Regions from separate parts of the Solidesulfovibrio fructosivorans JJ] genome, predicted to be linked through region 1. Evidence: riboswitches for the same ligand, from Rfam matches in the RefSeq annotation. Region 1 holds a riboswitch; each other region holds the start of a gene.

Region 1 (5,560 bases):
ACCGGCGCAAGCGGCGTGATCTACGGCATCCGGCTGCTCGAGGTGCTGCGCGGCGTGGCCGGGGTGGAAACGCATCTCATCCTGAGCCGGGGCGCGGCCACGACCCTGGCCTACGAGACCGATTTCACGGCCCAGGCGGTCGCGGCCCTGGCCGATGTGGTCCATGCCCACGACAATCTGGCGGCGGCGGTCTCAAGCGGCTCGTTTCCCGTGCACGGCATGGTGGTCGTGCCCTGCTCCATGAAGACATTGGCCCAGATCGCCCTGTCCCTGGGCGACAACCTCCTGGCCCGGGCCGCCGACGTGACCCTCAAGGAACGGCGCAAGCTGGTGCTGGTGCCGCGCGAAACGCCGCTGCACCTGGGACATCTGCGCCACATGACGGCCGTGACCGAAATGGGCGGCGTCATCCTGCCCCCGGCCCCGTCGTTCTACCACGACCCGCGCACCATCATGGACATCGTGGACCAGACCGTGGGCAAGATCCTGGACCAGCTCGGCATCGCCCACACCCTTTTCCACCGCTGGGACGGCCGCGAGGGTTGAGGCGGCAGGCGGGACGCCCGCGTTTTTCCCCAGCGCTTTTCCACGCATAATCCCAGGAAATCACTGCCATGCGACACGACCTTCTCACGACGTTGGCCAAGCGGCCGGTTCTTGCGGACGGGGCCATGGGCACGCAACTGCTGGCCAGGGGCGCCGCCCCGACGGCCTGCCTCGACGCCCTCAATCTGGATGCCCCCGAGATGGTCCGGTCCATCCACCTGGACTATCTGGCCGCCGGAGCCGAGGTCATCGAGACCAACACCTTCGGGGCCAACCGCAAGAAGCTGGAACGGTTCGAGCTGGCGGACAAGGTGCTGGAGATCAACCGCCAGGGCGCGGCCCTGGCCCGGGCCTGCGCCGGGGATGACGCCTGGGTGGCCGGGGCCATGGGGCCCCTCGGGCGCATGCGGGAAGAGGCCCCGGACCCGGCGGAAATCGCCGCCCTCTATGCCGAGCAGGCCAGGGCCCTGGCGGAAGGCGGCGCGGACCTGCTGTTGCTGGAGACGTTTTTCGATTTCGAGCTGCTGCGCCTCGCCCTGCACGCGGCCAAGTCCGCGACCTCCCTGCCCGTGGCGGCGCAATTCGTCTTCGGCGGCACGGGCCTGTCCTTGAGCGGACACACCATGGCCGAGTGCCTGCGGCTTCTGCGCCGGGAAGGCGCGGACATCGTCGGGCTCAACTGCGGCAGCGGCCCCCAAGGGGCGCTGGACATCCTGCGGGCGGCCGGCCCCCTCGAAGGACCGCTGTCCGTGTTTCCCAACGCCGGCTTCCCGGAACGGCGGGGCGACCGGCTGGTGTACCCCTCCTCCCCGGAATATTTCGCGAGCGTGCTCGTCCAATGCGCGGACCACGGGGCGCGGCTTTTGGGCGGCTGTTGCGGCACGGGCCCGGAGCATATCCGCGCCCTGGGACAGGCCCTGGCCCACCGCGCCGGGACAGCCCCCAGGCAGGCCGCCGTCGCGCCGGGACCGGACACGGCGGCGACAGGCCGGCAGCCCGGCAAGCCCCGGCCGTGCTTCCTCGACCGCGTGGGCAAGGGTCCCCTGTTCCTGGTGGAACTCGACCCGCCCAAGCACCTGGACGTGTCGGGGACCCTCGAAGGCGCGGCCAGCCTGGCCTCGGGCGGCGCGGACGCCATCACCATCGCGGAAAATCCCCTGGCCTCGCCCCGCCTGTCCAACATCGCCCTGGCCAACCTGATCCGCGCCCGCACCGACGTCGAGGTCATCGTCCATCTGACGGGTCGGGACCGCAACCTCATCGGCATGCAGTCGACCATCATGGGGCTGGCCTGCCTCGGGTTGGAAAACGTGCTGGCGATCACCGGCGACCCGCCGTCTTCCGGCGGCGAGGAACGCTTGTCCGGCGTCTACGACGTGCGTTCCTACGAACTGATCGGCATGCTCGACTGCTTCAACAAGGGCCAGGATCCCCAGGGCCGGGACATGCGGCTGCGGACCAATTTCCGCATCGGCGCGGCGTTCAATCCCAATACCCGCAACATGGCCATGCAGGTGCGCCGCATGCGGCGCAAGGCGGAGCTCGGAGCCGCCTATTTCCTGACCCAGCCCGTGTATTCGCGCGAGAAGGTCGATGCGATCCTGGAAGAGACGCGCGATTTCCCCTGCCCCATCTTTCTCGGCATCATGCCCCTGGCCAGCCTGCGCAACGCGGAATTCCTGCACAACGAATTTCCGGGCATTTCCATTCCCGAGGACGTGCGCGACCGCCTGCGCGCCGCCGGGGACGGCGAGGCCCGGGAAGGGTTGGAAATCGCCTGGGAGCTGATGGCCTACGCCCTGCCGCATTTCGCCGGCATCTACCTCATCCCGCCCTTCAACCGCCACGCCGTGGCCCTCGAACTCATCCGGCGGGCCCGGGGGGATGTCCCCGCATCCTGACAGCGCCTCGTTGCCGTCCCCTCCTTGCGACAGGCGGCCCATGCCGCGCCACTCGCGCACCGCGTCGCCGCAATCGGGAAATTACGGCCCATCCGTTGCTTCCCCGGCGAATATGGATAGTTGAAAAGCGTACGCATCCTCGTTTCATATCCGGGAGAAACGCATGGCCCGGAGAACGGGCGCGCCTTGTGCGAGGGAGGAAAAAAACATGCCGTCTAGGCGGGGACGGCGAAATGGTTCATGAAATAACAAAAGGAGGCAGCCATCATGCAAGGCGACCACGAACACCACCATGACCATACCCATGAGCATAGTCACGAACACGAGCACGAACACGAGCATCCCGGCATCGGCAAGCACACCCACAAGCATGTCCATGTCCACAGCCATGAGCATGCCCACGAGCACAAGCATCCCCACGAGCACGGCGCGGGGGAAGGCGTGCACGAACACCAGCATACCGGCGAGCACGGCCCTCACGACCATGTCCACCCGGACCACGAGCACGAGCCCCACACCCACGATCACTGAGTGACGCCGCGCCGACGACGGATTTTTTTTTCAAATCGCCCTGAAGCGCCGGGAGGGCACGGCCGGGGCCCGATAGCGGACGTTCGCGTCCCTCGGGGCCGGTTGACTCTCCCGGCCGCCCCCCCCTATACCATGGCAGCGCTGGTGCCCGTCCCCCCGGGACGGGCTGCAAAAGAGAACCCGGTGCAAGTCCGGGACTGCCCCGCAGCGGTAAGCGAAAACGACCTCCGCCACGAAGCACTGGGCCCCCCGGCCTGGGAAGCGGCGGACAGTAGGCACCCGGCCTGCCGGCCGCCATGTTCGCAAGTCCGAAGACCTGCCAGCGCCCGCCCGCGAAGCCTGTTCGCGGACGAACCGCCAGGGAGCCTCGAGGGAGGGGACCGGCCTCGCAGCGCATGGGGTGGCGCTTGCGGCCGCGCGTCTCTCCTCGGTTCCGTCTCGATGTCGCATAGGGGGAACGCGATGTCGCAGGGAATGCCATGCTGGAACCGATGACCAGTTCCGATCTTGCTTTCGACACCTTGGAGCAATCCGCCGAGCAGCCCGCATCGGCGCGCGTCGCCGTGGCCGTGCCCGCGCGCATCAAAAAGCGCGACGGCAAGGTCGTGCCCTTCGACGCGGATAAAATCTTTTCCGCCATCCGCCGGGCCGGCGCGGCCACCGGCGACTTCGACGAATCCGAAGCCCGGTTGCTCACGGCCCAGGCCGTCAAGGTGCTCTCCCACCGCTTCGCCGGCCAGATTCCGGATATCGAGCGCATTCAGGACGTGGTGGAACAGGCGCTGATCTCCGCCAACCACTTCCGCACCATGCGCGCCTATTCGGTCTACCGCGAACAACGGGCCAAGCTCCGCCACGACAAAAAGACCGTGGTGGACGTGGCCGCCTCCATCAACGAGTACCTCGACCGCCATGACTGGCGCGTGGCCGCCAACGCCAACCAGGGCTATTCGCTCGGCGGGCTGATTTTGAACGTCTCGGGCAAGGTGGTGGCCAATTATTGGCTCAGCCACGTCTATCCGCCGGAAGTGGGCGCCGCCCACCGCGAAGGCGACCTCCACATCCACGACCTGGACATGCTGGCCGGCTACTGCGCCGGCTGGTCGCTGCGCACGCTGCTGGAGGAAGGCTTAAACGGCGTGCCGGACAAGGTGGAGGCCGACCCGCCGCGCCACCTTTCCAGCGCCGTCGGACAGATCGTCAATTTTCTCGGCACGCTGCAAAACGAATGGGCCGGAGCCCAGGCCTTTTCCTCCTTCGACACCTACATGGCCCCGTTCGTGCGCAAGGACAAGCTCGACTACGCCGAGGTGCGCCAGTCCATCCAGGAGCTCATCTACAACCTGAACGTGCCGTCGCGCTGGGGCACCCAGACCCCCTTCACCAACCTGACCTTCGACTGGACCTGCCCGGACGACCTGGCCGGCCAGCATCCGCGCATCGGCGGCGAGGAGCTGGACTTCACCTACGGCGAGCTCCAAGCCGAAATGGATATGATCAACAGGGCCTACATCGACGTCATGACCGCCGGCGACGCCAAGGGACGGGTCTTCACCTTCCCCATCCCCACCTACAACATCACCAAGGATTTTCCCTGGGAGTCGCCCAACGTCGACATTCTCTTCGAGATGACGGCCAAGTACGGCCTGCCCTACTTCCAGAATTTCGTGAATTCCGACCTCGAGCCCAACATGGTGCGCTCCATGTGCTGCCGGCTCCAGCTCGACCTGCGCGAGCTTCTCAAACGCGGCAACGGCCTTTTCGGCAGCGCCGAGCAAACCGGCTCCGTGGGCGTGGTCACCATCAACTGCGCCCGGCTCGGCTACCGCCATCGCGGCGACGAAGCGGGACTTCTCGCGCGCCTCGACGCCCTGCTCGACATCGCCCGGGCCAGCCTCGAGATCAAGCGCAAGGAAATCTCGCGGCGCATGGACGCCGGGCTTTTCCCCTACACCAAGCGCTACCTGGGGTCGCTGCGCAACCACTTCTCCACCATCGGCGTCAACGGCATCAATGAAATGATCCGCAACTTCACGTCCGATGCCGAAAACATCACCACCCCGGCCGGCCACGCCCTGGCCGTGCGCCTGCTCGACCACGTGCGCGCGCGCATGACCGAGTTCCAGGAGCAGACCGGCCATCTCTACAACCTGGAAGCCACCCCGGCCGAAGGCACCACCTACCGGTTCGCCAAGGAGGACCGCAAACGCTTCCCCGGCATCATCCAGGCCGGCACGACGGAAAAGCCCTACTACACCAACTCGTCCCAGCTGCCGGTCGGCTTCACCGGCGACCCCTTCGAGGCGCTCTCGCGCCAGGAGGAACTCCAGCGCAAATACACCGGCGGCACGGTGCTCCACCTCTACATGGGCGAACGCATCTCCAGCGCCGAGGCCTGCAAAAACCTGGTGCGCCGGGCGCTCTCCCGCTTCGCCCTGCCCTACATCACCGTGACCCCCACCTTCTCCATCTGCGACGTCCACGGCTACCTCGTCGGCGAGCACGAGACCTGCCCGCGCTGCGCCGCGACCGGCGAAACCCGCGCCTGCGAGATATGGACCCGGGTCATGGGCTACTACCGG
Region 2 (8,023 bases), on a different contig from region 1:
GTATAGGTGCCGCCGAAATGCCTGTTGAGCGCCGTGTCCGCCTCGCGGATGGGATGGCCCACGGCAAAGCGTTTGGCATAGTTGTCGTTGATGTTGATTTGCGACATGCCCCAGACGGAAAGGGCGGCGCAGGCCACAAACAAGGCCAGAACCGTCTTGGACCGTCGGCAGGCCAATTCTCCCAGCCGATGCAGTGCTCGCGTGAGAAAGGATTCCTTGTCCCCACAATGCGCGGCCAAGCCGAAATTGCGGAGCATGCGTTCAGGCAGCAGCATGATATAGGCTGGGACGAAGAGAATGGTGATGATCCAGGCAAAAAGGACGCCGACACCGACGAAGGCGCCGAAAACCCTGGCCGGGGGAATGTCCGTGGTGACAAAGGAGAAGAAACCGGCCGACGTAGTCAGCGAAGTGTAGAGCATGGGCATGAAAAGGGTGTGCATGACCTCCTTGATGCTTTCCTTGCGCCCTTTTTCCACGGTGTAGACATCGAAAAACTCCGAAAGCACGTGGATACAGTCACAGATGGAGATGGACATCAGGAAAATAGGCAGCATGGAACTTAAGATATGCACCGGAAAGCCCAGGGCGATCATGGAGCCCAGAGTTGCCACCACCGTCACCGAGGCGATGAGCATGGGCAGGATGACCAGGCTCCATTTGCGAAACATCGCGTAGAGCATGCCGAAAATAAGCGCCATGGTCAGCGGCGAGGCCACAACCATCTCGCTGAACATCTCGACGCCGATGGCCCCCTCGGCCACGGGCAGGCCGGCGATATGCCAATCCTCGGAGCCGCCGAACTCCCGTATCTTCTCTTGCAGCGCCGTATAGACCTTGTAGCTTAAAAGCTTGTCCGTCAGCGGCAGGTACAGGCACAGCGCCTTGCCGTCGGCCGAAACCATCTGGCCGACGAGCAGCGGATTGGACAGGGCCCTATCGCGTACGGCCAAGGCCTCGGCCTGTGTTGCCGGCGGACGTTGCATAAGCCAGTCGAAGACGATGGTGCCCGGCCCGGCCTGGTGCATGTGGTCCACCACCGAAGGCGCGACCATGTCCACTTCGATGACGCCCGTGGTTTTGCCGGGGTGTTCTGGATCGGCAAAACGAAGGGTTTTGGCGAACCGGGTCAGTTCGTAAACATGGGCCAGGGTCCGGGGATTGAACACGCCGTTGGGGTCATCTTCCTTGATGACGCCGACCACGATGGTTTCGCTCAAGTCGAAGCGTTTTTTGGCGGCGTTGTGGAAGACCCGCGCGGGTTCCGTGGGCTCCAGCATGTTTTCCGGGTCCGTGTCCATAGTCATGTTCGGAAAGAACGCGGCGAAAAAGACCATGGTCGCCAAAAGCCCCAAAGCGACCAGTTTGGAATGCTCGACCGCGAAGTTCACGAGCGCGGCCCGAAATCTTTTCATGGGATACTCCTGCGTCTTTAGTTAAGCTGCTTAACCTTAGAGTGAAAAAAAATACCCCGCCTACCGGGACAACCGATTGTCCATGACTTCCCCGATGGCCTCGAGCAACACGGAAATCGTAGCGATCTGGGACAGGGAATAGCCACGAAGCCGTTCCATCAAGGCCTCCTTGTCCTCTCCATGGAAACGCGCATGGGCCTCAAAGGCCTTTCGGCCAAGGGGCGTGAGCGTCAGCTGGAATTCCTTGTTGCTGTGCGGGGCCTGTTTTTTCTCGAGAAAACCCTTGTCGCACAGCTTGGAAACCATCTGAGAGGCCGCGCTCTTGGTGATGCCGAAGGCGTTGGCCACGTCGGTGACGCTCATCTGCTTCCGGTTGCCCACGGCCTCGATGGTATGGGCCTCCCGGGTCGTGACCTCGATGCCGTCCTCGACCGGGATCGGCAGCTCCTCGATGCGGGCGTATTTGGCGGCCACGCGCTGGAATTGGCGCACCGTGCCCAGGATGAGATCGTCCTTTGTTTCCATATCGCCTCGCAAAACCGCCTGATATCCCCTGCCCGACTTCCGGGTGAACCTCGATTGCGTCAAACGGTAAATTAGCTAAACCATGTTGTCAACCCTGCGCGCCCTGCCTTCCGTGCCCCTCGTCGCTGGGCACCGAAGGTGTCGCGAATAATTGGACGGACCGCCAAGCGCTCGTCCTCCCCGGGCTGGCGAGGTCGACTTGACACCACCGCCCCAAAGGCGAGCCGGCCATGGATCTGGACCTGATGGGATGTTTTCTGCGTCACTTCCGTTTTCGGCGTTATCCGACGGCTGTGTGGCGAGATCATTACCAACGCGGACATTGAAGAGATGCTTGCGATGAAGGCGCGCCACTCCAAGGACAGCAATGCCCCCCAGCCCTACAGACTTTGTCCGGGACATCATCGGTACGGGTGGCCCCGGTTCTACTGGTGAAGGCCCCCCCCTGACCCGGAACCCACCAATGCGAAACACTACAATCCCGGCAGTCCCTCTGGCGGACCGAAGGAGCCGTTGGACCTGAAGCCGCTGCTGGACGATGATTTGAGCGTGGACGAGTTTTCGTTCGACATGACGCTGCGCGAGTTCCATGGTTGCACTGGGGGGACGGGTGGTATCCCCGAGTCCTTTGAGGAAGTGAAGAAGAATACTTCCCCGGCCACCATGAAGAAGACCATGGGGGACAACATCGCCAAGATGTCCGGGGGAGGGCTGTGTGGGTCATCCTGCCGATCCGGTTTGACATCACGCGGTGATAGGCGCCTCCTCCTTTACATTTGAGAAATGGCATGCCGCGTTCAGGGATGTGGTTGTTTCCAAAACGTGAATCGACTTGACAACATCCATATAAAGCAGGCAGCTACTCCGCATTGTTGATCTTGCAGGTCCGCAGCACCGATGCGGCTAAGTGGGAAGTCCGGTGAAAAACCGGCGCTGGCCCGCAACCGTGAAAGGGGACGAAAACCGCACACCGCCACTGTCCACGCAAAAGGCGCGGATGGGAAGGCGCGGCGAGTAGGACGATCCTTGAGCCGGGAGACCAGCCTGCGAGATTCATGGTGGGCTTCGAGGCAGAGCCAACCCATGGACGACACCCCGTCTGATTGATGGAGTGTCGTCTCTGTGTTTCCTCGGGCCCTCCTCTTCTTTCACGAAGCAGGAGGTTTTTTTATGCGTTGCTTACTGGTCTTTTGGGCTGTGGCCCTGGCCTTGCCGTCCCTGGGACTGGCGGCTGACACCCAAGAGAACTCCTATAACCTTCCCGAGGTGTTGGTCACGGCCACGGCGACGCCAGCTCCGGCCAGGGAAGTGCCTGTTCATGTCGAGGTCCTCAGCCGTGACGACATTGATCAACTCGGCGTGGATACCCTGAGCGAATTAATCATCCAAAAATCGCCGGGCACGGTCGTTCAGTATCCCGGGGCCTACATGGGGTTCAGTCTCCGTGGCTTCAACACCTACGATTCACCCGGGGCGAACATGGATGCCAAGACACTGGTGCTGGTGGACGGCAATCCCTTCGGGTCCGGAAATCTCACCTTGATACCCCTTGGCAACGTGGAACGCGTGGAAATCATGCGCGGTCCCGGTTCGGTCCTGTACGGGGCCTCGGCCATGGGCGGGGTAATAAACATCATCACCAAGCGTGGAAAAGGTACCCCCTCCGGCTCTGTCGAGGCCGAGTACGGCAGCTTCAACCGCTTCCAGCCCAAGGCCTCCGCCCAGGGGGGGACCCAGGACAGTCGATTGGGTTTTTCCCTGGCCGGACGGGTCACCACTGTGGAGCAATACGACGCAAGCGGCGGTTGGCGGTACCGCAACACCGATTATCATGATCTCGCCACCTCCGGAACCGTGACCATGACTCCGGTTGAAAACCATACCTTCCATCTCTTCGGGAACTATTTCAACGCCTGGAACATGGGTGATCCCGGTCCGACCTATTCGCCCACCCACACGGCCAGGATTCAGGACGCCATGAAAAATTTTGCCGCCATCTATGATGGGGCAACCGAGTCTCGCAATGTGCAATGGCGCTTGGCGACCTGGGTCAACGAGCATGATTATGCCAACACCGATACGCCCTATTACGAACGCTCCTCCTTCACCACGAATCAGGTTGGGATTGATGGGCGCGTTTCCGTGCCCACCTTCTCTCTGGGGCGCTTTACCATCGGCGGGCAATATCGCGACATCAGGGAGCATCGTGATGGCGACGGTGTCTACGCCCCCGACTCCAACTACGAAAACTTGTCCATTTATGGAGAAGAGAAGGTTGATATCGGCGACTTCACGTTCCTGGCCGGCCTGCGTTATGATCAGTACAACCTGCGTATTCTCGACAATGACAGCTTCACCGATGCCACCACCCAGCCACGCACCATGGACCACCTGAGCTGGCGGGGCGGCATCACCTGGCGAACGCTGTCCTGGCTGACCTTGCGGACGTCGGCCGGCTCGGCCTTCACGCCACCGGATGCCTATAAATTCTGCGGCCGTTACCATGATTCCTGGAGCAATTACATCGGCAATGCCAATCTGACCCCGGAGACGAGCACGACCTGGGAAGGAGGGCTCGACATCAACTGGAAGGGATTGGAAATCTCCGGAACCTATTTCTACACGCTCTACACCGATGCCATCACCACGACCTCAACCACAGTCAACGGTAACCCCTATTGGCAAACCTGGATCAATTCCGCTGGTTCGCAACTCGCCGGTCTGGAAGGGTTCACCCGGTACAGCCACAAGTTCGACATTGGCAGCCATCGCTTGTCGGTGACCCCCTTTCTGAATTGGATCTGGTATGCTCAGCGCAAGGTCGAGGATTCCAAGCTGGTCAGCGCGCGCGGGACGGACACGGTACTCAATCTGTCGGAATACAGCTTGAACCCTGGTGTGCAGTTCGGATTTGACTCCCGGGTCACCCTCAACCTGAACGGGCAGTGGCAGGGGCCCCAGAAGGTGTATGACTGGGATACGCATTCCGCCAACTATGGCAAGGTCGTGGACAAAGACCCATTTTTCGTCATGAATGCTAGACTCTCCATACGTCCAGCCAAAAAACTGGAGACGTATGTGTTTGCAAACAATCTCGGTGATGAACGGTACAGTTATGTCGATGGTTATCCCATGCCTGGGAGGACGTTTGGTGTCGGGGTCCGCTACGAATTCTAAGCCGGCGGATCGGCCCGTGACGGCAATCCCCGGGGCCCCCCCGGAATTGGCCGACCTGAGTCTGGAGCGCACAGACCACTATGTGCGCTTGATATTGCCGGGGTGGTGGCGGACGTGTGGCTGGTCCCCTCTTGGAGGAGGCCTGACCAGGGCCAGGAATATGTTCATCCTTCGCGTTCATGAGGACGGGTCACGCGCTCCGAGTGAGTATCCACCTCCCGAGACGACCCTTGATCGGTATTGTCGCGAACACCACTGGTCTAGCCCGACCATTGGCATGATGACCGCTGCCTCTATGGATTCCTGTCGTTGGGCGTGGCGCAATGAGGCTGGAGTGGCTGTGGGGGTCATATTGACGGCTGGCCTGGCCAACGCCAGACGGGCCGGAGACAGGGCCGACTACCAGGAGAAGAACGACCACGCATTGCCGGCGGGTACTATCAATATCCTGGCGGCTACCAATGCCAAGCTCACGGATGCGGCCCTGCTGGAGGCCCTCATGATCATGACCGAAGCGAAGGCCGCCGTGCTCTCGGAGTATGGTATCAAAAGCGCGGTCAGCGGGCTTGTAGCCACAGGCACGGGCACCGATTGTGCGACCTTGGCCTGTGGGGAGGGCCCCCCGCTTCGCTGGTGCGGCAAGCATGTCCTTTTCGGGGAGATGTTGGGCAGGGCAGTCATGGAAGCGCTTTCCTCCTCCATTGCCTGGGAAGTGAACAGATGAAGACCGCACTGCGTCTTTCCGCGGCCATCCTGGCTGTTTGCTGGCTCCCCTGGTTTCTCCCGTCACAGGCGACGGCGGGGTCTCCCGTGCGCGTCATCGCCCTGGCCCCCAGCCTGACGGAAATCGTCTACGCCCTGGATCGCGGAAACCTACTCGTCGGGGCATCCACGTACAGCGACTTTCCGGAAGTGGCCAAGCGTCTTCCCCGGGTGGGGTCGTATGCACACCCCGACCTGGAGCGCATCCTGGCCCTGCGCCCCGACTGCTGTCTGGCCGTGGAGGGTATGACACCCCAGGAGACCACCGAACGGCTTATCTCTCTTGGCGTCCCTGTCCATATCCTGGATACAAATACGCTTGCGGCCGTCTTTGCCTCCATTGAGAAGATCGGAAACCTCCTTGCCGCTTCGGAAAGGGCCGTGGCATTGGCCGACGCCATGCGCCAAACCGTGGCGCGTATCACCCGGAAACGGGGCGACGGCCTCCAACCGTCGGTGCTCTACCAGATCGGCTATGCCCCCATGTATGCCGCTTGCGGGGGAACGTTCATCAACGAACTTATCGAACTGGCTGGAGGAAAAAACGTCTGTGCCACCATGCGAGGATACCCGCAACTGACGCCTGAACAGGCTGTAGCCTTCCGACCTGATGTCGTTCTCATCCCCACCATGGGCCGTGAAGCCTTCGAAGCGGCCAGGACACGATGGAACGCTTGGCCCGAGGTGCCCGCCGTGCACAGCGGTCGTATCTTCATCCTGGATTCCGACCTGTTCGACCGTCCCGGCCCCCGATTGACCCAGGGCCTGGAAGAATTAGCCCGGTTGCTGCATATTCCGCCGGTTCCGGCGACGGAAAAACAACCATGAGACAGAGAGATGCCTCCTTGCCCCTTCGGCTGCTCCTGACGTGTCTGCCCCTTGGTGGACTGCTCATAGCGGTCCTGGTCGCCGGTCTGATCGTGGGATCAAGTTCTCTCGCCCTGGATCAGGTGCTGCCGGTGCTTTTGGGACGCGAGACCTGCGATCCGACCATCCTGGCCATTGTCTGGAAGTTGCGCCTGCCTCGAACCCTGCTGGCGGCCCTGGCTGGCGGTGCGCTTTCCCTTAGTGGCCTCGTTTTTCAGACGCTGGTGCGCAATCCTTTGGCTGACCCCTATATCCTCGGCGTGTCCGGCGGAGCGGGCTTGGGCGCGGTGGGTGGCGTGCTGCTCGGGTTGCCCTTCCTCCTGGGAGCCGGCCCTCTCGCCTTTGCCGGAGCCATGGCAGCCTTCACGCTCACCGTGGTCCTCTCACTGCGGGAAGGCCGCGTGTCCGTCACTTCCCTGGTTCTATCCGGCGTTATGGTCAATGCCTTCTGTTCGGCCGCCATCATGTTTTTCCTCTCCGTGGCCAGAGATCACACACTGCACGCCACCCTGGTCTGGCTCATGGGTGATACGTCTTCGGCCACCCTGAATTCCCTGACGGTTCTTGCCCCCTGCGTCGTTGCCGGAACCGGGGTGGTGTTCGTCCTGTCCCAGCCTATGAACCTTCTGCTCCTTGGCGACGAGGCGGCCGCTAATCTCGGAGTGCGAGTCCGGCAGGTTCGAGCCCTGCTCGTTGTCGCGGCCGCACTGATGACATCGACCGTCGTCAGCCAGACCGGACTGCTCGGGTTCGTGGGGCTCGTCTGCCCGCATATCCTACGGCTGATCTGCGGTCATGACCAACGGGTATTGGTGCCTGGCTCCCTGTTGTTCGGTGCGTGCTTTCTCGTATCGTGTGATCTTCTGGCTCGACTGCTCTCTCATGAAGGGGCCATGCCGGTGGGCGTGCTCACCGCCATGCTCGGCGCACCGATCTTCCTCTATCTTCTCAGGCGGAGCGGGGCATGACCACAGTCTATGCCGTCCAGGGCCTAACGGTCGATATTTCTGGCCGCCGCATCCTTGGTCCTCTCGATTTGACCGTGAAAAAAGGGGAATGCTGCATCATCGTCGGGCCGAACGGATCAGGGAAATCCACGCTGCTGCGAGCCCTGGCCGGGCACGAGCGGCACTGCCAGGGGCGAATAACGCTTCTGGGTGTCGCTCTCTCCAGCCTTCCCCCGGCACGAATGGCGAGGTCCGTCGCGCATCTGCCACAGTCTCCCGAAGCGGACATTCCATTTACGGTGGAGATGACGGTCCGGCTGGGACGAGCCC
Region 3 (8,023 bases), on a different contig from region 1:
AGGACGAGTATCCCCAGACCGCCGAGGTGGAAGCGCGTTGCGTGCACATGCTGGCCGACCTGTGGCACTCGCCAGAGGCCGCCAACACCATGGGCTGCTCCACCACCGGTTCGAGCGAGGCGGCCATGCTCGGCGGGCTGGCCATGAAATGGCGCTGGCGGGCCGCCCGCAAGGCAGCCGGCAAACCGACGGACAAGCCCAACATGATCTGCGGCCCGGTCCAGGTCTGCTGGCACAAGTTCGCCCGCTACTGGGACGTCGAACTGCGCGAAATCCCCATGGAGCGCGACAGGCTCATCATGAGCCCCGAGGAAGTCATCAAACGCTGCGACGAAAACACCATCGGCGTGGTGCCGACGCTCGGCGTGACCTTCACCTGCCAGTACGAGCCCGTGGAAGCGGTGTGCAAGGCCCTGGACAAGTACCAGGCCGACACCGGCCACGACATCCCGGTCCATGTGGACGGCGCGAGCGGCGGCTTTCTGGCCCCGTTCCACGATCCCGGCTTGCTCTGGGATTTCCGGCTGCCCCGGGTTAAATCGATCAACGCCTCGGGCCACAAGTTCGGCCTGTCGCCGCTCGGCGTCGGCTGGGTGGTGTGGCGCGACGCCAAGGAGCTGCCCGAGGACCTGATCTTCAAAGTCAACTACCTCGGCGGCAACATGCCGACCTTCGCGCTCAACTTCTCGCGCCCCGGCGGCCAGATCATCGCCCAGTACTACAACTTCCTGCGCCTTGGCCGCGAGGGCTACGACAAGATCCAGTCGGCCTGCTACGACACGGCCGCCTATCTCGGCGACGCGCTTCGGGAAATCCCGGACTTCGAGGTCATCTACGACGGCCGGGGCGGCATCCCGGCCGTGACCTGGAGCCTTGTCGAAGGGAGCAAGCACAACTTCAACCTCTACGACCTGTCCGACCGGCTGCGCTCCCGGGGCTGGCAGGTGCCGGCCTATTCCATGCCGCCCCATCGGGAGGACCTCGTGGTCATGCGCGCCCTGGTCCGCCACGGCTTCAGCCGTGACCTGGCCGACCTCCTGGTCGACGACCTCAAGCGTTGCCTGGCCTACTTCGCCCAAAATCCCGTGACCCACTCCCTGTCCGCGGAGACGGCCTCGGGGTTCAGCCACACCTAACCCCGCGCCACGTCCCGTTCGGCCCCGGATCGATCGATGATCCGGGGCCGGACCGTGCCGGCGCGGCCCGTTTGAGGTCCATGGATGCCGATTTGAGGCAGCCGCCCCAGCCAACCCGTTTGCGTTCTGGAAAAGACGGACGCATTTTTCCAGGACACCCCAGCAGGAACACCGCCATGCCCCGATTCCGGTTCGCCGCTCTCGTTTTCGTCGCCGCCTGCTTGTTCGCCCCCGCCGCCTCGGCCGCAACCTCGGTTTCCATGTACGGCGATTTTCGCGTGCAGGGCACGTTTTTCAGCAATCAGAACTACACCGGCTGGAACGCGGACGGCACCCGGACCGCGGACACCATGAACATCTGGCAGCGCCTGCGCCTGCATGTCGATCTCGCCGCCAACGAAAACTTGGCCTTTCGCCTCGGGCTTCGCGTCAACAACCAGACCTGGGGCCACGGCACCCTGACGGCGGCCAATCCGACGACCGCCATCGAGCCCTACCAGTGCTATCTCCAGTTCACCCTGCCCGAGACGGCCATCAAGGTGACCGCCGGCTACCAGCCCCTGTCCCTGCCGCACAACGCCGTCTTCTACGACTCCGTGGTGCTCGGCACGGACTCGGGCAACAGCGACGCGGCCGCCCTGGTCGTCAGCGCGCCGCTGATCGCGGACCGGCTCGACGTCACGGCCGGCTACGCCCGGCTGGTGGACACCAACCGGACCTACGACGGCACAACCACGCAAGTCGGCGACGAGTTGGACTTCACCTTCCTCACGCTGCCGGTGACGGTCGCGGGCACGCATTTCACGCCCTGGGGCGCGGTGGCCATCCTCGGCCGATCCGCCGACCTGCCGAGCCCCATGGGGAACAGCCTGCTTTCGGCCAGTTCCTACGCCGGGGCGACGGCGTTTTCCAACAACCAGAACGCGGCGCTTTGGGCCGGTTTTTCCCTGGACGCCGAGCTGCCGTTGTCGCTCAAGTTCTATGCCGACGCGGTCTACGGCGACGCCTTCGCCGCCGACCGGGAGCGCTTCCACCGGCGCGGCTGGTTCGCGGACGCGGGACTGGAATATACCGGCTTTACCGCCTTTGCGCCGCAGTTGTTCGGCTGGTACGGCAGCGGCGAGGATTCCGGGCTGTCCGACGGCTCCGAGCGGCTGCCCGCCATCAACACGATATGGGGACCCGCGGGCTCGTTTCTTTTCAACGCCGACCAGTACCTGACCCAGGCCGCCATGAACACCACGCCCCAGGGCAGCATGGGTCTGGTCCTCAACTTCGCCCGCATCAGCGTTTTGCCCCGCCTGACCTCCCTGGTCGCCTTTTCCTACGCCACGGGCACCAGTTCGCCGGCGGGCCTGCGCAAGGCCGTGGCCCTGACGGGCGGCCCCGGCAGTTACGTGACCATGGGGCGGGATCTCGCCGAGGGGGAGCGGCTCTATTCCATCGCCTGGGAGCACGTGTACGCCCTGACCGACGCCCTGAACCTGATCGGCGAAACCGGCTGGGCCCATCCCGAAGGGTTCCACTCGAGCATCTGGGGACATCGTATGGTGCATCAGGCCGGCGACGCCTGGCAGGCGGCGCTTGGCATCATCTATACCTTTTAACGCGTGGCGCGCTCGGTCGTCTTGCGATGCGCCGCCACGGCCGGATGCTTTGCCGGCCCAAGGAGTGCCCGCATGAAAAGCCGGATGTTGCCTCCGCTCGTCCTCACCGTATGGATCGTCGGCCTGTCCTGCGCCGTGGCCCTGGCACAGTGTCCGATCAGCGCGCCGCGGCTCACCACGAACCCCAATTTCGATGTCGTCGTCACCCGCGTGGCGCCTGTTTTGTCCTTTAAAAACGCCACGGGCGGCCAGGGGAAACGCGTCTACGAAATCCAGCTCGCCCGCGACAAGGCGTTCGCGGTCGGCCGCCTCGACTACACGCTGCCGGAAAACCCCGAAGGCGTCAGCGCCCTGGCCATTTCCGAGCAAAAGCCCCTGGCGGATGGGACCCGCTGGTACTGGCGCGTGCGGGCCACGGACGAGAAGGGCGCGCACGGGCCCTGGGCGGTCAGCCGGTTTTCGGTGGATACGGCGAGCGACAAGGCCTTCATGGACCTGACCCGGGCCGTGCCCGTGAGCGTGAAGGTTTCGAGCGGCTCGGACCCGAAAAATCTCATCGACTATACCGACCAGGGCCTTTCCACCCAGTGGCGGGCCGCGCCTCCGGGTCCGGACAGGGCCTGGGTGGAGCTGGATCTGGGGCGGAGGCGGACCATAAGCCGCATCTGGATGCTGGCCGATTCCGGCAGCCGGGACGGCTGGCCGGTGGCCTTCCGCTGGCTGGCGAGCCCCGACGGCGTTGCCTGGAAGGAGGTCGTCAAGGTCACCGACGGCGATACCTACCGCTTCATTCTCGATGTCGACGGGGTTTCGGCCCGTTTCTGGCGGCTGGAGATCAGCGACTGGACCGGCTATGCCCCGGGCATAAACGAGCTGCTGCTGTATTCTCCGGGGCATCCTCCCGTGCCGAGCCCGCCGTCCGGGCCGTATGTCCTCGTCATCGGCAACCAGCACAACGGCGCGACGTTTACGGAGCTGGCCGCGCGCGTCCATGAGATGGTCCCGGAACTGGCGACCGTGACCGTGCCGTATTACGAAGCGAGCATGGCCCTGTACGAGGCGCTTGCGAAAAAGCCGGTGGCCATTTTGCTCAGCGGCAACAACGCCGACTACAACGACCTGCCCATGTTCGAATACAACGGCGAATTCGAGATCATTCGCGCCGCGCCGGTTCCCATCCTCGGCATTTGCGCCGGGCACCAGATGCTTTCCTTCGCCTCGGGCTACACCCGTGTGCGCTCCATGGGGCATTCCGACATTTCCGCCATGGAAAAGCCGGACCGGTACGCGGAGATCCGCACCCTCGTCGACGATCCACTGTTCAAGGGCCTGCCCCAGCCCTTCACCGCGCCGGAAGTGCACGGCTGGGCCGTGTACGACCTGCCGCCGGGGTTCGAAGTGGTGGCCGAGTCCACGTACATCCAGGCCGTGCGCGGCCGGGACGGACGTCTGTACGGAACGCAGTTCCACCCGGAGATCAAGGTTTCCTACAACCAGGCGGAAAATGTGCTGCGGCGCTTTCTGCGGGACGCCCTGTCGCGATCGCAACCGCGTTGATACAAGAAATACCGCCCCGTCTTGCGTGAACCTGTTCTCCTTTTTGAAAGTTTTTGGGAGGGGAGAGCGCGAGAGGGGGACACTTTTTTCAAAAAGGGTCCCCCTCTCGCATCTCCGTTTCTTCCCCTCCTCCTCATTGACAGGGGACTGGAATTGGGCCATTGACGGGCCGATTTGTGGTAAAGGACCTTTCGAGAAACGGAAGACGGTGCGAATCCGTCGCAGACGCGCTGCTGTGATCGGGGTTTGGCGGCGGTTCTCCACTGGGTCGGGCGAAAGCCGGCCTGGGAAGGAAGCCTCCGGATGCTGATGGTCCCTTTGGGGACCGCCCCGTAAGCCAGAAGACGCCTCGAATCGGTCGGTATCCAGGCCTCGCGACATGGGCCGGAGTGACCGTTGCGCCGGACGCGTTCGCGTTCCCGGATCGTCACCCGTGGCCCGTTCCCCGCATGTTGGGGACGGGTTTTTTTGTTGCGTGCCGTTTTTTGGTCATGCCGGCCGACGCCAACCGCCCGTGGACCACCCGGGCCAACAAGGAGCACGTTGCATGGTGACGCATTTGCTGGGATTTCCGCGCATGGGGCGGGGTCGGGAACTCAAGGCCGCCCTTGAAGCGTACTGGGCCGGCGGGATCGACGCCGCCGCCCTCGGGGAACGGACCGCCGCCTTGCGGCTTTCGCATTGGACGCTTGCGCGCGAGGCCGGCATCGACCTCGTGCCGGTCGGCGATTTTTCCCTCTACGACCACATGCTCGACATGGCCTGCCTGCTGGGTGCGGTGCCGGAGCGCTTCGGCCATGCCGGCGGGGAGGCGTCCCTCGACACCTTTTTCGCCATGGCCCGGGGCGTCCAGGACGGAACGCGCGACGTGGCGGCCATGGAGATGACCAAGTGGTTCGACACCAACTACCACTACATCGTGCCGGAGTTCACGCCGGGGCAGCGTCTTGCCGTGGTCGGGTCGAAAATCTTCGACGAGGCGCGCCAGGCCGCCCAGGCCGGGTTCGCGGCCAAGGCCGTGCTGCCCGGGCCTTTCACCTTTCTCATGCTCGGCAAGAGCGTTTCTCCCGGCTTCGACCGCTTTTCGCTGCTCCCGGACCTGCTTGAGGCCTACCGGGACATCCTCGGCCGCCTGGGCGCGCTGTGCCCCTGGATCGAACTCGACGAGCCCATCCTGGCCCAGGACCCGCCCGAAGCCCTGGCCGGGCCGTTTAAGGAGGCGTACGGCGATCTGGCCAGGGCCGCCGGTCCGGCGAAGGTGATGCTCGCCACCTACTTCGGCGGCATCGCCCACAACCTGTCCTGGGTGGAAGGGCTGCCCCTCGGCGCGCTCCATATCGACTGCGTGCGCGACCCGACCCAGATCGCCTTGGTCGCCAAGGCGCTGTCCCCGGAGACCGCCTTGTCGCTGGGGCTCGTGGACGGGCGCAACATCTGGCGCGTGGACGCGGCCGCCGCCCTGGCGCGCATCGAGCTCGCGGCGGACCACGTCGGGGCGAAGCGCCTCATGCTCGCGCCGTCGTGTTCGCTGCTGCATTGCCCGGTGGACCTCGAGGCGGAAAGCGCCCTCGACCCGACCATTCGCAGTTGGATGGCCTTTGCCGTGCAGAAATGCCGCGAGGTGCGCCTGCTGGCCGATGCCGCCGCGCCCGGCGGGCCTGAGCGTTCGGAGGTGGCCGCCGCCCTGGCCGCCAACCGGGCCGCCTGGGAAAGCCGGCGGGAAAGCGGGGTCGCGACCGACGCGGCCGTGCGCCATCGGGTGGAGGCCATCACCGTGGACATGTTCCACCGGCCGGCTCCGTACAAGGAACGCGCCGGATTGCAGGCGGCCGCCCTTTCCCTGCCGCCCGTCCCCACCACCACCATCGGCTCCTTCCCCCAGACGCCGGAGATCCGGCAGGCCCGGCGGCGCGCCAAAACCGGCGAGATGGACGCCGCCGCCTACGAAACATTCCTCAAGGAGACCATCGCCGACGTGGTGGCCCGGCAGGAGGCGCTCGGCCTCGACGTGCTGGTGCACGGCGAACCCGAACGAAACGACATGGTGGAGTATTTCGGCGAGCGGCTCGCCGGCTTCTGCTTCACGAAAAACGGCTGGGTGCAAAGCTACGGCGCGCGTTGCGTCAAGCCGCCGGTCATCTACGGCGACGTGTCGCGCCCCGGCCCCATGACCGTGGACTGGTCGACCTATGCCGCGTCCCTCACCAAGAAGCCCATGAAGGGCATGCTCACCGGCCCGGCGACCATCCTGTGCTGGAGCTTCGTGCGCGACGACCAGCCCCGCGAGACCACGCGCCGGCAGATCGCCCTGGCCATGCGCGACGAGGTGGCGGATCTGGAGCGGGCCGGGTTGCGCGTGATCCAGATCGACGAGCCGGCCCTGCGCGAGGGGCTGCCGCTGCGGCGCAAGGACTGGGAGATGGCCCTGGCCCTGGCCGTGGACGATTTCCGGCTGACCGCCGCCGTGGCCAAACCGGAAACGCAGATCCACACCCACATGTGCTACGCGGAATTCAACGACATCGTGCCGTCCATCGCCGCCATGGACGCCGACGTCATCAGCATCGAGGCCAGCCGCAGCCGCATGGAGCTTCTGACCGCCTTCGCGGACTTCCAATATCCCAACGAGATCGGTCCCGGGCTCTACGACATCCACAGCCCGCGTGTGCCGTCGGTCGAGGAGATGGAAGCGCTGCTCAAACGCGCGGCCGAGGTCATCCCGCCCGAACGGCTGTGGGCCAACCCTGATTGCGGGCTCAAGACCCGGGCCTGGCCGGAAGTCTCGGCCGCCCTGGCCAATATGGTGGAAGCAGCCCGCCGCGTCCGCGCGGTGTTGTTGAAGAGGTAAAGAGCCTCCGGCGGCCAGGGGGAAACTTTTTGAAAAAAGTTTCCCCCTGGACCCCCTTCAAAAACTTTTAACGGGGTGAGGGGGATACGTCCCCTTGCCCCCCTTTGAAAGTTTTTGGGGAGGGTGGGGGTCCGGGGGAGGGAACCCTTTTTTTCAAAAAAGGGTTCCCTCCCCCGACTCTTCCCCTCCCCTCCCCAATCACCGCACGGTGATGGAGAGGCCGGGGGCTGTCTGGCGCAGCGTTTCCAGGAGCTCGTCCGGGAAGACGGCCGGTCCGGCGGCGCTGAGGTTTTCGTCGGCGCAGCCTTTGGGCTGGAAGGGCTGGATGACCCAGGTGGGGACTTCCTGCCGGTCCAGTTCGTCGGCCAGGGCGGTCATGTCCGTCGGGGTGAGCAGGGCTGGGTGCCAGGTGGTGCGCACTTCGAAGGCGACATGGGACTGTTCCAGGAGTTGGAGGCTGGCCGAGGCTTGGGCCGCGCTTCCGGGGACGCCGGTGATGCGGCCATAGGCCGCGGCCGGGGCCTTGATGTCGCAGCCCACCCAGTCGCAATAGGGCAGCGCGTCGGCCAGGGCGTCGGGGAACATGCCGGCCGTGTGCAGGCCGATCTTGAAGCCGAGGTCCCGTACGGCCGTCATGGCCGCCGGCAATCCCGGCTGCGCCGTGGGTTCGCCGCCGGAGAAGACCACCGCGTCGAGGAGCCCTTGCCGGCTTTCCAGCCAGGGCAGGGTGTCGGCGAAGGCCTCGTCGGCCTCGCCGTCGCTTTCGCGTAGGGTCGCGTTGTGGCAGTACGGACAGCGCCAGGGGCAGCCCCGGCAAAAAAGCACCGCCGCCAACTCGCCGGGGTAGTCCAGTGTGGAAAGCGGCATGCGGCCGC
Region 4 (8,023 bases), on a different contig from region 1:
ATCCTCGACAATGTTTGGCTGGTAAAGACGGCGGCCACAGGGCCGTCAGCCTCGATGCGGCCGTTTTTGATAAATATCAGGCGACGGCAGAAAAGCGCCGCCAGGTTGATGTCGTGCAGCGCCGCCACGATGGTCGTGCCGGCGGCGTTGCGGGCGGCAAGGAGCCCGTAGAGTTCCATTTTCCGGGCCATATCCAGGCTGGCCGAGGCTTCGTCCAGGATCATGGCGCGCGCGTCCTGGGCCAGGGCCCGGGCCGTCAGCGCCCGCTGGAACTCGCCGCCGGAAAGCTCGTTCATGCGGCGGTCGGCCAAATGGGCCACGCCCACCGCCGTCATGGCCGCCTTGGTCGCGGCGGCATCGCCTTCGCCGTAGCCGCCGAGAAAGGGCAGGTAGGGATAGCGGCCCATGCGCACCACCGTTCGCACGGTGAGTCCTCCCGCGCTTTCGGCCCGCTGGGGTACCACGGCCACGAGTTTTGCCCGTTCCCGGGCGGAGAGGCTCGCAATGTCGCGCCCGGCCAGGGAAACGCGTCCGGCGCTCGGGGGCAGTACGCCGGTCGCGGCCAGAAGCAGCGTGGTCTTGCCCGCGCCGTTGGGGCCTAAAAGCCCCACCATATCCCCCGGGGCGATGCGCAGGTCGATGCCGGCCAGCACGTCGCGGCCGCCGTACCCGGCCCGAAGTCCCTCGATACGGATCACGCCCGGCCGCCTTCGCGGCCCGTGACGAGCAGGAAACAGAAAAACGGGCCGCCGAGCAGCGCCGTCACCACGCCCACGGGCAGCTCCGCGCCGCCGGGCAGGATGGTGCGGGCCAGCACGTCGGCGAAAACCAGCAGCGCCCCGCCGCACAGCGCGCTTTGCGGCAGCAGCGTGCCGTGCTCGGCGGAAAAGAGCCGCCGGCAGGCATGGGGGGCGATGAGCCCGACAAAGCCGATGACCCCGGAAACGGCCACGGCCCCGGCAGTGAGAAGACTCGCTCCGGTGAGCAGTGCCAGCCGCGCCCGCCCGGCGGCGACGCCCAATTGCCGCGCCTGGGTTTCGCCCAGAAGCAGGATGTCGCACTCGCGGATATAGAGGCGAATGAGGAGCGCGCCAGCCAGAAAACAGGGCAGGAAAAGCGCCAGCTCGGCTTTGCCCCGTCCCTGGAAGCCGCCCATGATCCAAAAGACGATGCCGGCCACGGATTCCTCGTTGAGCGCCTTGGTGAGCGAGAGCAGGGCCGAAAGAAAGGTGGCGGCGATGATGCCGGCCAAAACCACCGTCTCCCGGCGCAACCCGCCGCAGGCCCGGGCCAGGGCCAGCACGAAGGCCAGGGCCGCGCCTCCTCCGGCCAGGGCGCAAAGCGGGGTGGCGATGACGCTTCCCGAGGCGGCGGCAAGCCCGAGCGTCAGGGACAGGGCCGCGCCGAAGGCCGCGCCGCCAGAGACGCCAAGGGTGAAGGGATCGGCCAGGGGATTTCGCAGCACTCCCTGGAACACCCCACCGGCCACGGCCAGGGCCGCGCCCACGCCGTAGGCCAGCACGCCCCGCCATAAGCGCAGGTCGAGCACCACGGCCGTGAGCGCCGGATCGGCCGGCGCGGTCACGGGCAGTCCCATGGCCCGGCCGAGGACAGCGGCCACCTGGCCCGGACCGGCCGGATAGGCCCCGGCCAGGCAGGCCGTCGCCAGGGCGGCCAGCCCGGCCAGAGCCGGGAGCAGGGCACGCGGTCCCGCGCCTTGTAAGCGGTTTCGGGGCATTATTTTCCGGGCAGGGCGTCCACGGTCTTTTTCAGGTGGTCCATCCAGATGGCGGCCACGGCGTCACGATCGCCGTTGCCCTGCATCTGGGGCGTCGCGGCGATGCCGGCGGCGGCGAGCTGCGAGGCCAGGGAGTCCTTTTCCTTGCCGGCCATGTCGTTGTGGGCATGGTCCCCGGCCACGGCGAACATGGGCATGAGCCAGGCCTTTTTGATGCCGCGCTTTTTGAGCTCCGCGATAAGGTCCTCGAAGCTCGGCGTGCCTTCGACCGTGGTCACGAAGGCATTGGGGTCGAGCTGCCACAGGGTGTATTGCAGGGCCGGGTAGGCCATGTTGGCCGGGTGGTCGGTGCCGTGGCCGACGAAGACGAGCGCCTCGCCGGGCTTGCGGTCCTTGGGGGCCGAAGCGAGGAGCGCCTTGGCCACGCGCGGGAAATCCTCCTTGGCGTAAAGCAGCGGGGCGCTGACGGACACGTGGGTCAGCCCCTTGGGCAGGCCGGAGAAGGCCTCGGCCAGACGCACGAGATCGTCGTATTCGTGGCCGGGAATGGTTTGCAGGGAGAAAAGGGCCACGTCGGTGACGCCCTTGTCGGGCAGCACGGCCAGGGCTTCGGCCGGGGAGGGCGGCACGGCCTTGCCTTGCTTGGCCAGCTTGTGGCGGATCATGGAGGCGGTGTAGCAAAGGGACACCGGCACGCCGGGATAGGCGGCCTTGACGCGCTCGACCATTTTCTGGATGGCCGGCGCGGCCTCGGGCACGGAAGTGCCGAAGGCGGCCACGACAATGGCCTTTTGGGGTTGCTTCTTGGCCTCATGGCCGGCCAGGGCCGGAGCGGCCATGGCCAGGCACAGCCACAATGCGAAAAGCGCTCGCGAAAAACGGAGCATGGGGAAAACCTCCACGGGCATGGAGGGCTCTTGATAAAAAAGGACGGCGGGAAGTCCCCGCGCTACGGGTCGACGTCCCGGTCCTTACGCCCGGCCGGCAAAAGCCCTCGTTGCCGACGGGTTGGCCTGTGATCGACCGGGCAGGTCTTCCGGCTCGTCCCATCGGCTCCGGCCTTCCCGGGAAGTTCTTCCCAGTGGCGCGCGAGGAAGCCGACTGTGGGGACATACGGCGGCGGGACCGCTCCCGAATTAAACGGGATTCCCTATTGAGCCCATGTGGGCACCCGATCGTTTCCGCGCAGTACCGGGGGCGGGTGCGGCTGTCAAGGATACGTCGGGGTGCGGGTCGGCTTGAGCACGCCCCGGTCGACCAGCGGCTTGAAGTCGGCCCGCTTGGTGAGCAGCGTGGGCACGTGGAGGCTCTCCAGGAGCTGGAGCAGGATCTGGATGGTGGTCGGGTTGGCCTTGTCCTCCATGACCACGATGGCCACGTCCTTGCCGACGGCGATTTTTTCGGCCACTTCCCAGGCCCCGGTGACGGGCCTGCCGCCGTCGAGGCTGTAGGTGTTGTCCTTGACGGTGATGACGCCGGCCATTGCCGTGGCGGCGCACAGGGCCATTGCCGTGAGCAGGGCCAGAAGGGCCGGGAACGGACGCGGCCGGCATGGGTATCTGGACATCACTTCTCTTTGGGGTTAAAGATTTTTTTCACGAAATACATCCGTCGGGGGAGGTTCACCGTGACATTCGATTTCTCCGGTCTCATCGTGCTGTTCGGCTTTATTTCCGTGTTCATCGCCCTTCGGGTCATCAAGGCGCAGCAGGAAGCCAAGCCCGAGGACCAGGACTGGTAGCACCGGCTTCTGGTCAGCCAGATTTTTCACGGCGGGCGGCTGCGGCTTCCCGCCGTTTTGCCGTTTTTCCCAAAAACCTTCCCAGCGATACCCTGGCCATCCGCGCCTTTTCCGGAGTTATTTCCCTTCTCCGCGCGGCAAGAGCGTTTCCCCTCTTCCGCGATGCCTCCGGTACCCCCCATATCCCCTTTGAAAGTTTTTGAAGGGGGTCCAGGGAGAAACTTTTTTCAAAAAGTTTCCCCCTAGCCGCCGGAGGCACTCCCCCTCCTCTTTCCCTTTTCCTTATTTCCCGCGCAACTGGCGCTTGTCGCCGACGCGCACGGTCACCTTTTCCTTGTCCAGGTATTCGAGCAGGGCGATGAGGAACTTGCGGGACAGGCCCGTCAGTTGCCGAAATTCCGCCGGCCCCATGTCCGTGGCCCCGGCGGCGTAGTAGGCGCGCACCTTCTCAATGAGCCCCGTTATGGCCTCGGCGCAGAAATACATGTTCTCCTGGGCCTTGACGAGGAGCCCTTCGTCTAAGAGCACCTTGTAGACGGGCTGGGCCTCTTTGAAGGTGAGGTCCAGGGGCTCCAGGATATCCTTGACGTTGGGCGGAGTGAGGCCGCCGGCGCGGTAGGCGGCCAGGAGCGTTTCGCGCAGCTTGGCCTGGTCCGAGGCGAGCGAGACCTTGTGGTCGGGCAGGCGCAGCACGTCCTGCTCGGTGGCGAGCTTGCCGGCACGAAGCTGCCGCTCGACCACGAAATGGAAAAGCTTGGGAGCAAGCGCCTTGCCCCAGGTGGAGGCCAGCTCACTGCGCGAAATGCCGAGTTTCAGCGGTTCGCGCTTGTGGTAGGCGGCCACGAAATCGGCAAGCGATCGCGTCAGGGCGGCGACGACGTCGCCGTGGACGAAATGGCGTCCTTCCTTGCCTTCGCGGTCGACAAGCGCTGCCGCGCCCTTGTCGCACAGCCCGGAAAGCGCCTTGTCCAGGGCCTTGGATTCGAGGTTGGTGAGCGTCATCAGCCGGGCGAAGCCCAGTCCCTCGGTGCCGGCCCGGGCCAGTCGCAGGGCGACGAGTTCCGGTCCCTCGGCCGTGGCCAGGGCGGCAAAGGTGGCGGCCGCGTCGGCGTCGAAGCGTTTGACCTTGCGGGCAAGGGGCGAAAGGATGCGTCCGCCGGCCATGGTGCGAAGCGGCGCGCCCGAGCGGATGACCACCCGGTCGCCGTAGACCCCGGCCAGGGGCTCGGGAAAGCGGATCTGGCACACGGCCGTCTCGCCGGGCTCCAGCTTGTCGCGGTCGAGCAGATGCACCCGGGCCAGGACTTCCCGCGTGCCGTGGTGGAAATGCACTTCGGTGCGGTGCTTGATGCCGCGCGGGGCCGAGGCCAGGCAGGAAAGCTCCACCTCCCAGGCGTTCTCAGGGAAAAGCGTGCCCGGCCGGGCCAGCACCTCGCCGCGCTCCACGTCCTCCACCTCGAGCCCGGCCAGGTTGACGGCCGTGCGCCGTCCGGCCGGCGAGACTTCCACGGGTTCGCCGTGGGATTGCAGGCTGCGGATTTTGCTGCGCTTGTCCGAGGGGAAAAGCCGCACCTCGTCGCCGACCGCGAACGTGCCGGCAATGAGCGTGCCCGTGACCACGGTGCCGTGGCCCTTGAGGGTGAAAACGCGGTCGATGGGGAGCCGGGCCAGATCGGAACGCCGCTTCGGCGCGAAATTGGCGGCCAGCTCGGCCAGGGCCCCGCGCAACTCGGGCAGGCCGGCCCCGGTGTGGGACGAGACGGGAAAAATGGGGGCGTCGGCCAGGAACGAGCCGGCAAGCGCCGCGCGCACGTCGTCCGTGACCATCTCCAGCCAGTCCGCGTCCACCATGTCCGCTTTGGTCAGGGCCACCACCCCGGCCGAAACGCCGAGCAGGGTGCAGATGTCCAGATGCTCGCGGGTCTGGGGCATGACGCCTTCGTCGGCGGCGATGACGAGCGTCACGAAATCGATGCCCGCCGCGCCGGCCACCATGTTTTTGACGAAGCGCTCATGCCCCGGCACGTCGATGATGCCGAGCCGCGCCCCGTCCGGCAGGTCCATGAAGGCGAAGCCCAACTCGATGGTGATGCCGCGCTTTTTCTCCTCGGCCAGCCGGTCGCAGTCGATGCCAGTGAGCGCCTTGATCAGCGTCGTCTTGCCGTGGTCGATGTGCCCGGCCGTCCCCATGATGACTGGCATGGATGGTGCGCTCCTTGGTTGGGGTGGTTGTGGAGAGGAGCCTCCGGCGGCCAGGAGGGGCCGCGGGCCCCTCCTGGACCACCCCATTTAAGGGAAAGCCCCCTGGACGAGGGAGCGATTAGCTCGAAAGAAAAGCCTTGTAAGCCAGCACGGCGGTGTAGACGTCGGCTTCGCTCGTGATCTCGAAGGGGCTGTGCATGCTGAGCACGGCCGGGCCGAAGTCGATGATGTCCATGCCGTAGACGGCCAGGAACTTGGCCACCGTGCCGCCGCCGCCGAGGTCCACCTTGCCGAGTTCGGCCATCTGCCAGGGAATGCCGGCGCCGTCGAGGAGGTTGCGCAGCCAGGCCACGTACTCCGGATGGGCGTCGTTGGCCCCGACCTTGCCCCGGTGCCCGGTGAACTTGCAAAAGACCGGCCCGTAGCCAAGCGTCGCGGAATTGAGCTTTTCGTGCAGGTCCTGATAGTCCGGGTCAAGGGCGGCATGCACGTCGGAGGACAGGGCCTTGCCGGCGGCCAGCACCCGGCTTTTGCGCGCGCCCGGGTCCCAGGCGTCGATCAGGTCTTCCAGGCAGTACTCGAAAAAGCGCGACTTGGCCCCTGTCGAACCTTCGGAGCCGATCTCCTCCTTGTCCCAGAACAGCACGATCTGGGTGTGCTCCGGCGTCGGGTCCTCGAGCAGGGCGGAGAGCGCCGTGAACACGCACACCCGGTCGTCCTGGCCGTAGCCGCCGATAAGGGCCTTGTCGAGGCCCACGGGGCGGGCCGGTCCGGCCGGAACGGCCTGCAACTCGGCGCTGTAGAGGTCGGCTTCCTCGATGCCGTACTTGTCGTAGAGCAGCGAAAGCACCTTGGACTTGATCGGGTCCTTGGGCTCTTTTTTCTCGCCGCCTTCCGTTTCGGCCTCGGGGGAGGCTTCCGGGGTGTGGCCGATCAGGATGTTGAGTTTTTCCGCCTCGAAGGCGTCGGAAAGCTTCTGCTCCACCTGCTTGTAGGCCAGATGCGGCAGCAGGTCCGGGATGGCGAAAACCGGATCGGAGGCGTCCTCGCCGATGGTCACCGGGATGACCGTGCCGTCCTTTTTGGCCACCACGCCGTGCAGGGCCAGCGGCCGCGCCAGCCATTGGTGCTTGCGGATGCCGCCGTAGTAGTGGGTCTTGAGCTGGGCCACGCCGCAGGTTTCGTAGAGCGGATGCTGCTTGAGGTCGATGCGCGGCGTGTCGCAGTGGGCCCCGATCAGCCGGAAGCCCTCGCGCAGGGGCTTTTTGCCCTTGCGGGCGATGAACACCGTCTTGCCCTTCATGACGCGAAAGACCGCGTCGGCGGCGAATTCCCCATCCGGAGATTCGACAAAGCCCGCGTCGGCGAGCGCCTTGCGCACGTAGGCGACGGTTTCGCGTTCGGTCTTGCAGGCGGAAAGAAAGGCGATGTAGCGGTCGGCCAGCTCCCGCATGGCGGCGCGCTGTTCGGGGGAGGCGTAGGTTTCCCAGCAGCTTTTGGCCTCGATGGCGTGGGAGGAGGCGTTGTTTTTCGTTTCGCTCAAATCGGTCATGACGCTAAGGCTCCTTCAAAAATGACAATGGCAACATAGTAAGCGTCGAAGTCCCCGGTGGGAAGCCCCCGGTCCGCGCGGGCGGGCTCAGCCGGCCAGGGCCTCGTCCAGCACCCGGGCCACGAGCTTCAGTTCATCGTCGGCCAGGGTGCGCGGGTCCAGGAGAAAGGCGTCGCCCTCGATGCGCCCGATAAGCGGCGGATCGGTGACGAGCAGCCGTTCGCGCAGGGCGTCCGGCGAGGGCGCGCCGGCAAGGGGCGTCAAGGAGACCTGGGTGGTCGGCAGGTCGTGTTCCGGAAAGGCGCCGCCTCCGACTCGCGAGGCGCCGGGCAGGGCTTTGACGGCGTAACGTCCGGCCAGGGATTTTTTGAGGATCGCTGCCAGCCGCCGGGCCTTTTTGGCCAGCGCTTCGGGCGAGGCCGTAATCATGGCCAGGGTCGGGATTTCCTTTCTGGCGGTTTGCGGATCGAGGTACAGGCGCAGTGTGGCCTCGAGGGCGGCGAGCGTCATTTTGTCGATGCGTACGGCCCGGTTGAGCGGGTTTTTGCGGATCGCCTCGATATATTGGGCCTTGCCCACGAGGATGCCGGCTTGCGGCCCGCCGAGGACCTTGTCCCCGGAAAAGGTCACGATGTCCGCGCCCGAGGCCACGGCCTGCTGCACCGTCGGTTCGCCGGGCAGCCCGATGCCGGCGAAATCGGTCAGGTTGCCGCTGCCGAGGTCCTCCATCACGGGCAGGTCATGGGCGCGGCCGATGGCCACCAGCTCGGGCAGCGAGACTTCCTTGGTG

What was found. A riboswitch is a leader RNA that binds a small molecule or an ion and turns the genes downstream of it on or off. The one in region 1 is predicted to bind cobalamin.
Region 2: linked by a shared signal. The riboswitch ahead of DESFRDRAFT_RS10410 (TonB-dependent receptor plug domain-containing protein) and the one ahead of DESFRDRAFT_RS20410 (ribonucleoside triphosphate reductase) in region 1 are both predicted to bind cobalamin.
Region 3: linked by a shared signal. The riboswitch ahead of metE (5-methyltetrahydropteroyltriglutamate--homocysteine S-methyltransferase) and the one ahead of DESFRDRAFT_RS20410 (ribonucleoside triphosphate reductase) in region 1 are both predicted to bind cobalamin.
Region 4: linked by a shared signal. The riboswitch ahead of DESFRDRAFT_RS12425 (sirohydrochlorin cobaltochelatase) and the one ahead of DESFRDRAFT_RS20410 (ribonucleoside triphosphate reductase) in region 1 are both predicted to bind cobalamin.

What each region holds. Positions count from the first base shown of each region.
Region 1 is NZ_AECZ01000066.1:182-5,741, forward strand. It holds gene DESFRDRAFT_RS20395 (UbiX family flavin prenyltransferase) at 1-546, shown strand, start outside; gene DESFRDRAFT_RS20400 (bifunctional homocysteine S-methyltransferase/methylenetetrahydrofolate reductase) at 615-2,447, shown strand; gene DESFRDRAFT_RS21665 (hypothetical protein) at 2,715-2,978, shown strand; cobalamin riboswitch at 3,104-3,316, shown strand; gene DESFRDRAFT_RS20410 (ribonucleoside triphosphate reductase) at 3,458-5,560, shown strand, end outside.
Region 2 is NZ_AECZ01000012.1:78,035-86,057, reverse strand. It holds gene DESFRDRAFT_RS10425 (efflux RND transporter permease subunit) at 1-1,415, opposite strand, end outside; gene DESFRDRAFT_RS10420 (MarR family winged helix-turn-helix transcriptional regulator) at 1,476-1,940, opposite strand; gene DESFRDRAFT_RS10415 (hypothetical protein) at 2,454-2,720, shown strand; cobalamin riboswitch at 2,806-3,002, shown strand; gene DESFRDRAFT_RS10410 (TonB-dependent receptor plug domain-containing protein) at 3,111-5,117, shown strand; gene DESFRDRAFT_RS21295 (adenosylcobinamide amidohydrolase) at 5,017-5,841, shown strand; gene DESFRDRAFT_RS10400 (ABC transporter substrate-binding protein) at 5,838-6,707, shown strand; gene DESFRDRAFT_RS10395 (FecCD family ABC transporter permease) at 6,704-7,714, shown strand; gene DESFRDRAFT_RS10390 (ABC transporter ATP-binding protein) at 7,711-8,023, shown strand, end outside.
Region 3 is NZ_AECZ01000012.1:116,461-124,483, forward strand. It holds gene DESFRDRAFT_RS10565 (glutamate decarboxylase) at 1-1,136, shown strand, start outside; gene DESFRDRAFT_RS10570 (outer membrane homotrimeric porin) at 1,313-2,743, shown strand; gene DESFRDRAFT_RS10575 (glutamine amidotransferase-related protein) at 2,816-4,300, shown strand; cobalamin riboswitch at 4,461-4,666, shown strand; gene metE (5-methyltetrahydropteroyltriglutamate--homocysteine S-methyltransferase) at 4,848-7,148, shown strand; gene DESFRDRAFT_RS10585 (anaerobic ribonucleoside-triphosphate reductase activating protein) at 7,347-8,023, opposite strand, start outside.
Region 4 is NZ_AECZ01000016.1:80,223-88,245, reverse strand. It holds gene DESFRDRAFT_RS12435 (ABC transporter ATP-binding protein) at 1-698, opposite strand, end outside; gene DESFRDRAFT_RS12430 (FecCD family ABC transporter permease) at 695-1,738, opposite strand; gene DESFRDRAFT_RS12425 (sirohydrochlorin cobaltochelatase) at 1,738-2,625, opposite strand; cobalamin riboswitch at 2,748-2,928, opposite strand; gene DESFRDRAFT_RS12420 (hypothetical protein) at 2,949-3,305, opposite strand; gene selB (selenocysteine-specific translation elongation factor) at 3,762-5,681, opposite strand; gene DESFRDRAFT_RS12410 (aminopeptidase) at 5,800-7,233, opposite strand; gene selA (L-seryl-tRNA(Sec) selenium transferase) at 7,321-8,023, opposite strand, start outside.